DNA from 3 places in the Arthrobacter sp. YC-RL1 genome. Region 2 is predicted to be linked to each of the others. Evidence: riboswitches for the same ligand, from Rfam matches in the RefSeq annotation. Region 2 holds a riboswitch; each other region holds the start of a gene.
What was found. Region 2 has a riboswitch for S-adenosylmethionine ahead of ATC04_RS01825 (acyl-CoA dehydrogenase family protein). Riboswitches for the same ligand answer to the same signal wherever they lie in the genome.
Positions count from the first base shown of each region.

Region 1: another riboswitch for S-adenosylmethionine. It lies ahead of ATC04_RS16770 (O-acetylhomoserine aminocarboxypropyltransferase/cysteine synthase family protein); the one in region 2 lies ahead of ATC04_RS01825 (acyl-CoA dehydrogenase family protein).
Region 3: another riboswitch for S-adenosylmethionine. It lies ahead of ATC04_RS15220 (hypothetical protein); the one in region 2 lies ahead of ATC04_RS01825 (acyl-CoA dehydrogenase family protein).

Region 1 is NZ_CP013297.1:3,644,863-3,648,125, reverse strand. Features, by position in the region: gene ATC04_RS16770 (O-acetylhomoserine aminocarboxypropyltransferase/cysteine synthase family protein) at 1-1,292, opposite strand, end outside; SAM riboswitch class I at 1,404-1,498, opposite strand; gene ATC04_RS16765 (histidine phosphatase family protein) at 1,612-2,172, shown strand; gene ATC04_RS16760 (sigma-70 family RNA polymerase sigma factor) at 2,298-2,795, shown strand; gene ATC04_RS16755 (methylated-DNA--[protein]-cysteine S-methyltransferase) at 2,792-3,263, shown strand, end outside.
Region 2 is NZ_CP013297.1:399,133-402,395, reverse strand. Features, by position in the region: gene ATC04_RS01830 (acyl-CoA dehydrogenase family protein) at 1-46, opposite strand, end outside; gene ATC04_RS01825 (acyl-CoA dehydrogenase family protein) at 96-1,301, opposite strand; SAM riboswitch class I at 1,353-1,443, opposite strand; gene ATC04_RS01820 (alpha/beta hydrolase) at 1,636-2,469, opposite strand; gene ATC04_RS01815 (glycerate kinase) at 2,577-3,263, opposite strand, start outside.
Region 3 is NZ_CP013297.1:3,304,448-3,307,710, reverse strand. Features, by position in the region: gene ATC04_RS15230 (LOG family protein) at 1-167, shown strand, start outside; gene ATC04_RS15225 (VIT1/CCC1 transporter family protein) at 237-1,340, opposite strand; gene ATC04_RS15220 (hypothetical protein) at 1,396-1,662, opposite strand; SAM riboswitch class IV at 1,678-1,791, opposite strand; gene ATC04_RS15215 (DinB family protein) at 1,866-2,465, opposite strand; gene ATC04_RS15210 (helix-turn-helix domain-containing protein) at 2,667-3,230, shown strand.

The sequences.
Region 1 (3,263 bases), 3.2 Mb from region 2:
AGCGTGCCTTCCTGCGAGGCGGCCAGCGCCTGGTCGAGGTCCCAGAGGATGTCCTCGACGTCCTCCAGGCCGACCGACAGGCGGATCAGGTCTTCCGGAACGCCGGCGGCGACCAGCTGTTCGGCGCTGAGCTGCTGGTGGGTGGTTGAGGCGGGGTGCAGCACCAGGGTGCGGGCGTCGCCGATGTTCGCCAGGTGGCTTGCCAGCTGCAGCGCGTCGATGAACTTGGCGCCGGCCTCGCGGCCGCCCTTGACACCGAAGCTGAAGACCGAGCCGACGCCCATCGGCAGCAGCTTGGCTGCCTGCTCGTGCTGCGGGTGGGATTCCAGCCCCGCGTAGTTCACGTAGGTGACTCGCTCGTCGGCTTCCAGCCAGGCGGCGACCTGCTTGGCGTTGGAAAGGTGGTTGTCCATGCGCTGGGGCAGGGTCTCCAGACCCTGCAGCAGCTGGAAGGCCGACTGCGCCGGCAGCGCCGGGCCGAAGTCGCGCAGCTGCTCGCTGCGCAGCTTGGTCAGGAAACCGTATTCGCCGAAGTTGGCCCACCAGGAGACGTTGCCGTAGCTGGCCACCGGCTCGGTCATGGTCGGGAACTTGCCGTTGCCCCAGTTGAAGGTGCCTGACTCGATGACCACGCCGCCCAGGGTCGTGCCGTGGCCGCCGATGAACTTGGTGGCCGAGTGGATCACGATGTCCGCGCCGTGCTCGATCGGGCGCAGGATGTACGGCGGAGTCAGCGTGGAGTCGACCACCAGCGGGATGTCGTGGCGATGCGCCACCTCGGCCAGTCCGGCCAGGTCCGCGATGTCTCCGGAAGGGTTGGCCACGACCTCGGTGTAGACGGCCTTGGTGTTCTCGCCGATCGCCGCCTCGAAATCGGCCGGGTCGTTGGAGTCGACGAAGGTGGTGTCGATGCCGAAGCGGCGCAGCGAGACGTCCAGCTGCGTAATGGTGCCGCCGTAGAGCTTGGCCGAGGCCACGATGTGGTCGCCGGCCTGGGCCAGCGCGGCGAAGGTGACGAACTCCGCGGCCATGCCGGAGCCGGTGGCTACCGCGCCGAGGCCGCCTTCCAGCGAGGCCATGCGTTCCTCGAACGCGGCAACGGTCGGGTTGCCGATGCGCGAATAGATGTTCCCGTACTTCTGCAGGGCGAACAGGTTCGCGGCATCGTCGGCGTCCTTGAAGACGAACGAGGTGCTCTGGTAGATCGGCACCGCGCGGGCGCCGTGCTCGGCATCGGGGGTGCCTCCGGCGTGCAGCGCGCGGGTGCGGAATCCAAACTTGTGGTCTGCCATGGTGGCTTATGACTCCTTGTCGATACGTTCTTGGCCTCCGTGCCGAACACGGAAGCCATCGAGGCAGGAATCCCGGTCAATGTCGCTTGAACGCCGGGTAGGCGGAAAGCAGCTCCATCGTTTCTGGCGGTAGCACCGTATCCACCGGCTGTGGCAGGTTGCTGCGGCGTCATCGAACCAGATCTCTCGGCCGCTCGGGATGGTTGTAACAATCTTCGCAACATGACCGAAAATGACCCAACTATGAGTCGTAACGTTGCGTATTGCTTCCCTCGCCACAGATTCTTCGATACCTTTGCGCTGCGCTTATGCTCGAGTCATGGACACCGCGCTGGCATTGGTACGACATGGGCAGACCGACTGGAACCTGGCTGGCCGCCTGCAGGGCCGCACCGATATCGAGCTGAACGAGACCGGACGCCACCAAGCACGCAGCCTGGGGCGCTTCCTGAAGGGCAAAGGCTGGGATCTGCTGCTGGCCTCCCCGCTGGCCCGCGCCCAACAGACTGCGGCGCTGATCGCCGAGCAGCTTGGGGCGGAGACCGGACCGGCGGTGCACACCCTGACCGAGCGCAGTTTCGGCCCGCTGGAGGGGCGCATCATGGCCGAGGTCAGCGATCTGGAAGCCGCCGAGGTGCAGCACGAACTGGAAACCCACCAGCAGATCCTTGACCGGGCGCTGCCTGCGCTGCTCCAGCTGGTGCAGGAGCACGCGGGGCGCAGGATCATGGTCGTCAGCCACGGCGCGACCATGCGCACTATCCGCGACGCGCTCGCCGGAAGCCGGCAGCCCCAGGGCGTGGAGAACGGCGAAGTGATCGACATCGACCTGAAGCGGCTGGAAGAAATCGCCGCTGACTTGGACACGGTGCGCCTGTAGCTGGCTTCTCCAATTGCGCCTTGGCGCCGCGGAGCAAAAAATTTTCGCTGCCGACCTCACAAACGGCGCCTGCGGTACGTTTACAAGGTGAGAGCCCGCAAGGGGAAGCAGCTGCCGGGAGAGCCATGCAGATACCGTTCGAACGGATTGTCCAGGACCATGGGCTGGCCGTGCTGCGTGTGTGCCGTGCCCTGCTGGATGAGCATCGCGCCCAGGATGCGTGGTCGGAAACGTTCCTAGCCGCGCTCAAGGCCTATCCGGATCTGCCGGATGATGCCAACGTGCAGGCCTGGCTGGTCACCATCGCCCATCGCAAGGCCATCGACGAACTGCGCAAGAACCCGTCCGAGGTGTTGGCCGAGGTGCTGCCCGAGACAGAAGTCGGGCAGGCGGGACGGCCCGAAGCCAGGATCATGGATGGAGAACTGTGGCAGGCGGTCAAGGCGCTGCCTCAGAAGCAGCGTTTCGTGCTCGCCTACCGGTACCTGGGCGGGTTGAGCTACGCGCAGATCTCGCAGATCCTTTCAGGTTCCGAAGCGGCCGCCCGCCGCGCGGGCAGCGACGGAATCAAGAACCTGCGTGCCCATTGGAAGCACGCGCAGATGCTGGAGGAGTTGTCATGAGCGAACGGACTACCGCCTTCCCGGCGACGCGGGACGAAGAACGGATCCTGGCCGAATTGAACAAAAAATTTGTTCATGATGCCCGCCGCCAGCAGTTGATCGAGATCTCCTACCGCATTGTCGACAGCCCGATCGGAGGGCTGCTGCTGGCCTCCACGGAGGCCGGGCTGGTCCGGGTGGCCTTTGAAACCGAGGGGCATGAGCGCATCCTCGATGTCCTGGCGCACAAGGTGGGCCCGCGGATCCTGAAGGACGACAGATCGCTCGACGACGCGGCCAGGCAGCTCGACCAATACTTCTCCGGCGCGCTGCAGGAGTTCAGCCTGCCGCTGGACCTGCGGCTTTCCACCGAGTTCCGTCGGCAGGTGCAACTGGAGCTGGGCCGCATCGCCTACGGGCAGACCCAGAGCTACGCCCAAGTGGCCGAGCACATCGGCAAGCCGAAGGCGGTGCGGGCCGTCGGCTCGG
Region 2 (3,263 bases):
AGCGTTCGCGCAGCCCGGCCAGACGGGATGTGGACAGGGCGATCATCTGGTGTTCCAATCGGTGTTGCAGGCAGGGTGGCGTAGGCGTCCAGTGTCTAGGTGTACAGCGAGAGCGGCTGCGATTCGCCGCGCAGGAAGTAGGCGCCGACCTCGATCTTCTTGTAGTCCACCGGGTCGTGCAGCGAGTGCGTGCGCACGTTGCGCCAGAACAGGTCAAGCCCGACGTTGCTCTTGGTGGAGGAGGATCCGGTGACCTCGAAGATGCGGTTGGCGACCTCCACGCCGGCCTCGCTGGCCACGACCTTCAGCTCCGCGATCGCCACCGCCAACTCGGCGCGCTGCGGCTGGCTGACTGCCCCGCCCAGCACCTGATCGAAGCGGCGGCCCAGCTTCTCCGCCAGCGCGGCCACCGCGGCAGTGCGGGCCTTCAGCTCCCCCACGGTGCGCTGGAAGACGACGTCCTGCGAATAGGTTTCGGCCTGCGAGAGGAACCAGGCGTTGGTGCGCCCCAGCAGGATCTGCCGGCCCCGCGCCAGCGCGCCCTCCGCGATGCCCAGGTAGAAGTTCGCGAAGGCCAGCTGGATGCCCGGGGTGAGCAGGGTGGCCACCGGCTCGTCGGTGACCGGGCCCAGCACGTCGGACGGCTCGATGCGCACGTTGCGGTACACCAGCGAGTTCGAGGCGCTCAGCCGCTGGCCCAGATAGTCCCAGTCGTCGACGATGCGCAGTCCTTCGGCCTCGCGCGGGACCACGAAGGCCAGCAGCTCGCCGCTGCCTTCGACCTCCGCGTTGACGACGATGACCTCGCCCACCCCGGAGCCGGTGGAGAAGCGCTTGGCCCCGTTCAGCCGGTAGCCATCGCCCTCGCGGGTCAGCACCAGGTTCGGGTCCACCGGGTTGACCGAGTCGCCCCACAGCCAGCTTCCCTCCACGGTGCGCCGCCACCAGTCGGCCTGCGCCTCTGCCGGGGCGTAGAACGCGATGGAGGACTGGTTGATGTAGTGGTAGGCCAGCAGCTGGGAGATCGACCCGTCGGCGGCGGCCAGGATGCGGATGACCTCGAAGGCGGTCTCGAAGTGCCCGCCGGCGCCGCCGAACTCGGCCGGGACCAGCAGCTCCAGCAGCCCTGCCTCGCGCAGCAGCTTCACCTCGGCGAAGGGCTGCTTGTTGGCGCGGTCGCGGGCCAGCGCGTCGGCGGCCAGGGTGCCGGCAACCTGGCGGGCGACGGCGCGCCAGCGCTCCAGTTCGGCCTCGCTGGCGGTGCCGGTGTACGGGACGCGGGGCAATGCGGTGACGGTCATGATCGGGCTCCTTGGAATTGGACTTCCGAGGGATACCGGGACGCGGCCCGGGCTCCATCGAACCTGGCGTTAGCACTCCCTGCGGATTACAGGCTTGCTGCGGCGTCGCGGAGCCAGGTCTCTCAGCCGCTCTGGATGGTGTGCACCGATTCAAGCACGCCGCCGAAGCCGGAGGGAACCGCCCCGTCACGCGGCGGAACGCACCGCAAAACTGCGTCATATTGGGAGTTTGGAACCCGCGCCGGGCCCAGATCGCGACGGCGCGCGGCAGCATCCAGCCGTCGCACGACGTCATATTGGCGCACGCAGTGCCCGGGCCCGGCGGGCCTTGCGGCTAGCGGGAGAGGAAGCCGAGCAGCAGGTCGTTGACCTCCTTGGCGTGGGTCCACAGCAGCCCGTGCGGGGCGCCATCCACCTCGTGGTACTCGGCGGCGGGCAGCGCCTCGGCGAAGCGCCGGCCGGTGACGTCCACGGGCAGGATCCGGTCGGCGGTGCCGTGCACGATCAGCGCGGGCACGTCGATCTTCGGGATGTCGGCGCGGAAGTCGGTGGTCCAGGTGTACTGGGCCGCGACCGAGGCGTAGGGCGAGGCGGCATAGGCCAGGGCCTTGTTCGCGGCCAGCGCCTCTTCGCTCAGCCGGTTGCCCAGGAAGGTCTCGGTGTTGAAGAAGTTCTCGAAGAAGCTGCTGAAGAACGCGTAGCGGTCGGTTTTGGCGGCCTCGGCCATCGGGTCCAGCGCATCCTGCGGCACACCCTCGGGGTTGTCATCGGTCTGCAGGATGAACGGTTCCAGCGAGCCGAGGAAGGCGGCCTTCGCGACGCGGGCCGAGCCGTAGGTGGAAAGGTAGCGGGCTACCTCGCCGGTGCCCATGGAGAAGCCCACCAGCACTGCGTCCTTCACGTCAAGCGTTTCCAGCAGCGTGTGCAGGTCGGCGGCGAAGGTGTCGTAGTCGTAGCCGACGGCCGCCTTGGAGCTCTTGCCGAAGCCGCGGCGGTCGTAGGTGATGACGCGGTAGCCGGCGCCGAGCAGCGTCGCGGTCTGCAGCTCCCAGGAGGATCCGTCCAGCGGGTAGCCGTGGATCAGCACCACCGGCTGCCCGGAGCCGTGGTCCTCGTAGTACAGCTCGATATCGGTGGTGTTCTCTTCTCCGACTTTCACGGTTGCCATGCTGGCCCTTTCGCCGACGGGGGCGCGGCGGTTGCCGCGCTGCCTCCCACGCTAGGCATCGGTCCTCGACGGTGGCAAGGGTTTTGCGCAAAGCGACAGCGAGCGCTTCAGCGCAGGTAGGTCCGTGCGACGCTGAACGCGGTGCGCTCCAGCAGCTTCAGCGCGTCGGCGGACAGCTCGGCCAAACTCGCCGGGCCCGGAGCGATCGAGTAGGCCGCGAGGATTCCGGCGTCGGCCAAAACCTGGTCTTCCAGGCTGACCGATCCGGCGATCACGATAACGTCTCCCCCGGCGGCCTGCAGTACCCCGGATACCACCTTGCCCTGCAGGGACTGCGAGTCCAGCCGGCCCTCGCCGGTGATGACCAGATCCGCGCCGCCCATGATGCGGTGGGCGTCCAGCACCCGGGCGACCAGCTCCCACCCGGGGACCAGGTCGACCGCGAAGTAGCTGCCCAGGCTGAAGGCCAGGCCTCCGGCGGCGCCCATGCCTTCTCGGTCGCGCAGCACCCGGCCGGTGGCGGTTTCCAGCACATCGGCCAGCCGGCCCAGCCCGGCGTCGAGGGTTGCGACATCCTTCAGGGAAGCACCCTTTTGCGGCCCGAAGATCGCTGCGGCGCCGTTCTCGCCCAATAGCGGGTTGGTGACATCGCAAGCGATCTGCCACACTACCCCGGCGGCGCGCGGATCCAGCCCGCTGACATCGATGCTGTGCAGCTCGTTCAACGGGCCGCCTCCCGATTGCAGCTGGTTGCCGTCGGCGTCGAGGAACTTGGCGCCCAGAGCGGAAAGCAA
Region 3 (3,263 bases), 2.9 Mb from region 2:
TGGTCGGCCGCGAGCATTGGACCCGCACACTGCCGGCTTGGCAGCTGCTCAAGGCGCTGGCCGCCGAGCAGATCATGGAGGACAAGATCGCTCTGGTCGATTCGGTGGCCGAAGCGGTGGAATTCATCGGCGGCATGCAGTCGCTGCGCCGGCGCACCAGATTCTGAGAACGGCAACGGCCGCCGCCTGGTGAAGCAGGCGGCGGCCGTGGGAATGGCTCATCGAGCCGGCGGGGCTCAGGCCACGTTGGTGCCGAACAGCAAGCCGAGGCAGTAGGTGACTGCGGCGGCGCCCCAGCCGATGGCCAGCTGGCGCAGGCCGCGCTTCATCGGCGAGGCCCCGGACAGCAGCCCTACAATGCCGCCGGTGATCATCAGCGCGGCGCCGACCAGCAGCACCGAGGTGATGATCGCAGCCAGGCCTGACATGCCGAAGATGTAGGGAAGGATCGGGATGACCGCTCCGGAGGCGAACAGGCAGAAGGAGGTCGCCGCGGCGCCGGTGGCCGAGCCCAGTTCCTCGTGCTCGTTCGCCAGCTCTTCGGCCCGGGCTTCCGGGTTCAGCGAGAAGGACGGGTTGCAGTCGCAGGTGAACAGGCCCATGCGTTCTGCAGCGCGGTGCTCGGCATCCTCGTCGGTCATGCCGCGGGCCTTGTAGATGAGCACCAGTTCGTTGGCGTCCAAATCCAGGTCAGGGGCGGCGGTGAGCGTCACCTGAGTGGGACGCGAAGCCGTGAGCAGCTCGCGCTGCGAACGCACGGAGACGTATTCGCCGGCGGCCATGGACAGCGCGCCGGCCAGCAGGCCGGCGATGCCGGAGAACAGCACCAGTCCGGAGGAAACACCGGTCGCTCCGATGCCCATGACCAGGGCCAGGTTGGAGACCAGGCCGTCGTTGGCGCCGAAGACCGCGGCGCGGAAGTTGCCCGACAGCTGCGCGCGGCCCGCGGTGGCCAGGGCGCGGACGACTTCCTCGTGGACCTGCTCGTCGGCGGCCATCTGCGGCGACGCGTCGGCATCGGTCGCGTAGGGGGTGCTGCTTTCGGCCCGCTGCGCCAGCGCGAGCACGAACACCGAGCCGAAGCTCAGGGCGAGGAAACGCAGGAAGCTGCGACGCAGCGAGGGACGCACCGGGCGGGCATGCGCCCCGAGCTTGGTGCGCCAGTATTCCTCATGGCGTTCTTCCGCCGCGGCCAGTCCCAGCAGGATCTGCTTTTCCTGTCCGGTCTTCTTCTGGGCCAGCGCGCGGTAGATGGCGCCTTCGGCGACCTCGTCCGCAACGTACTTGCGCCAGCGGCGGATCTGGGCGGGGGTGGGCTCAGTCGTGGGGCTGTGTGACATCACGAGGATGACTCTCCTACGGCTTGGGATTTCTCAACGAAACCCGGGATTCTGTTCAGCCTCTCAGTTTAGCCAGCGAGATGGTGCCGGGGAATTTGGCAAGCCTAAAAGCAAGGCTGCGCCCATCGGGCTGCCCGGCGGACGCCACGAACACCACCAGCTCGCCGGCCGCGGGATCGAAGACCGGGCGCCGGGAGGAACGGGTGATCAGCCGCTCAAGGTGCGCCGGGTCTGAAACGTAGCGGGTGTACCAGCGGTCCTGCACGGTGAACTGCACCTGTCCGGTCTGCAGATCGATGATGGGGAGGACGGAAAATGCCATGACACGACAACTCTCGCTGAGCTCTTGCCCGCGCATCGGTCGATGCCCGGACCGCTTCTTCATCCGAACCACCCATGAACCTGGGGTTGGTGCGCGGCCAGTCGGAGCTTGGCGCCGCGTCTCGTGAAGCAACAGTGTCGATGCTACCGCCGCAATATTAAGTCGTGAAGTTTCATTCCGTAATATGAACTCCGCGCGAAGCGCTAGTCGGAGCCGCGCCTGGACTGCGCGGTCTGCTGCAGCCGGTCGCGCTGGTCCTGCCATTGCCGGGGTGTGTAGTCCGGCAGGTTCGGCGCTTCCGCGCGCAGCCCGACCTGGCCGTCCAGGAGCTCGCGGACGATGTCCAGATGGCCTGCATGGCGCGAGGTCTCTGCGATCATGTGCACCATGAGATGTTCCAGGGTGGTGTGCCGGTGGCGGACCCACCAGGGGACTTCGGCCGGGGAGGCGAGCTCCAGCTGGTCGAACCCGGCCTCGGCGAAGGCGATGGCCCGCTGGTAGAGCTCGATGACCTGCTGCGCGCTGGCATCGGCTGGCGGAATGAAATCCGCCTGCGGGTCGTCGATGTCCAGCAGCTGCTGGACGTAGGAGTCGTTGACCGGCCGATTGAGGCACGCACCGAAGTAGCCGTACTCGGTGATCGCCAGGTGGTGCACGACGCCCAGCACGTGCGTGCCGGTGGGGGTCATGGGTTGGCGGGCCAGCTCCTCGCCGAGCTGCCGGCTTTTGAAGATGACTGCCTGCCGCGCGTCGTTCAGGTATTCGCGCAGCCTGGCCGCGGTGCTGTTCGGGGTGTCGTCCATGGACCGAGTGTAGGTGCAGGCCACGGTTCGGGGAACCCGCTTCAGGAAATGGGAAGCCACCGAAGCCAAGGTGTCATATTCTTCCGCTCCGGTTGGCCGGAAGTTGCGTATTGGTAAACTGGGGACGCAGAGCGGCCGGCAGAAGTACACTCCCGCGGTCGCTGCCTATCCTTCGAGTGAACAGGTCCAGGTGCCCCACGGATGAAAGCTCTGCCCGTCGAACCCTCAGGCTCGTCAATCAACATCGGAGCACGGCTGCGCGGCGTCCGCCAGCAGCAGCACATGACGATCGACCAGGTCGCCGAGCTTTCCGGGTTGACCAAGGGGTTTCTTTCCCGCGTCGAACGCGACTTGACCAGTCCGTCGGTCTCCACGCTGCTCAAGCTCTGCGAGGTGCTGGGGATCGAGGTCGGGACCCTGTTCGAAGTACCGGACACGACTTTGGTGCGACTGGGGGATGCGCCGCGCATCTCGCTGGGAGGCTCGGGCATCACCGAGAAGCTGGTCACCCCGCGCGGCGAAAAGCGCGTCCAGGTCATTCGCGCCGAAGTGGAACCCCGGGGCAAGGGGGAGAGCGAACTGTATTCGGTGGATTGCGAGCTCGAAGTGCTGCACGTGGCCTCCGGGGTGTTCACGCTGGTGCTGCCCGAACGGGTGGTCGAGCTCGCTGCGGGGGACACCATGACCTTTCCGGGGCGGGAACCGCACAGCTGGGAAAACCCCGGCGATGAACCTGCCGTGGTGCTCTGGACCCTGATTCTCTGAGTCTGTGCAGTGGCTCCCGGTGTGGTGTGACTC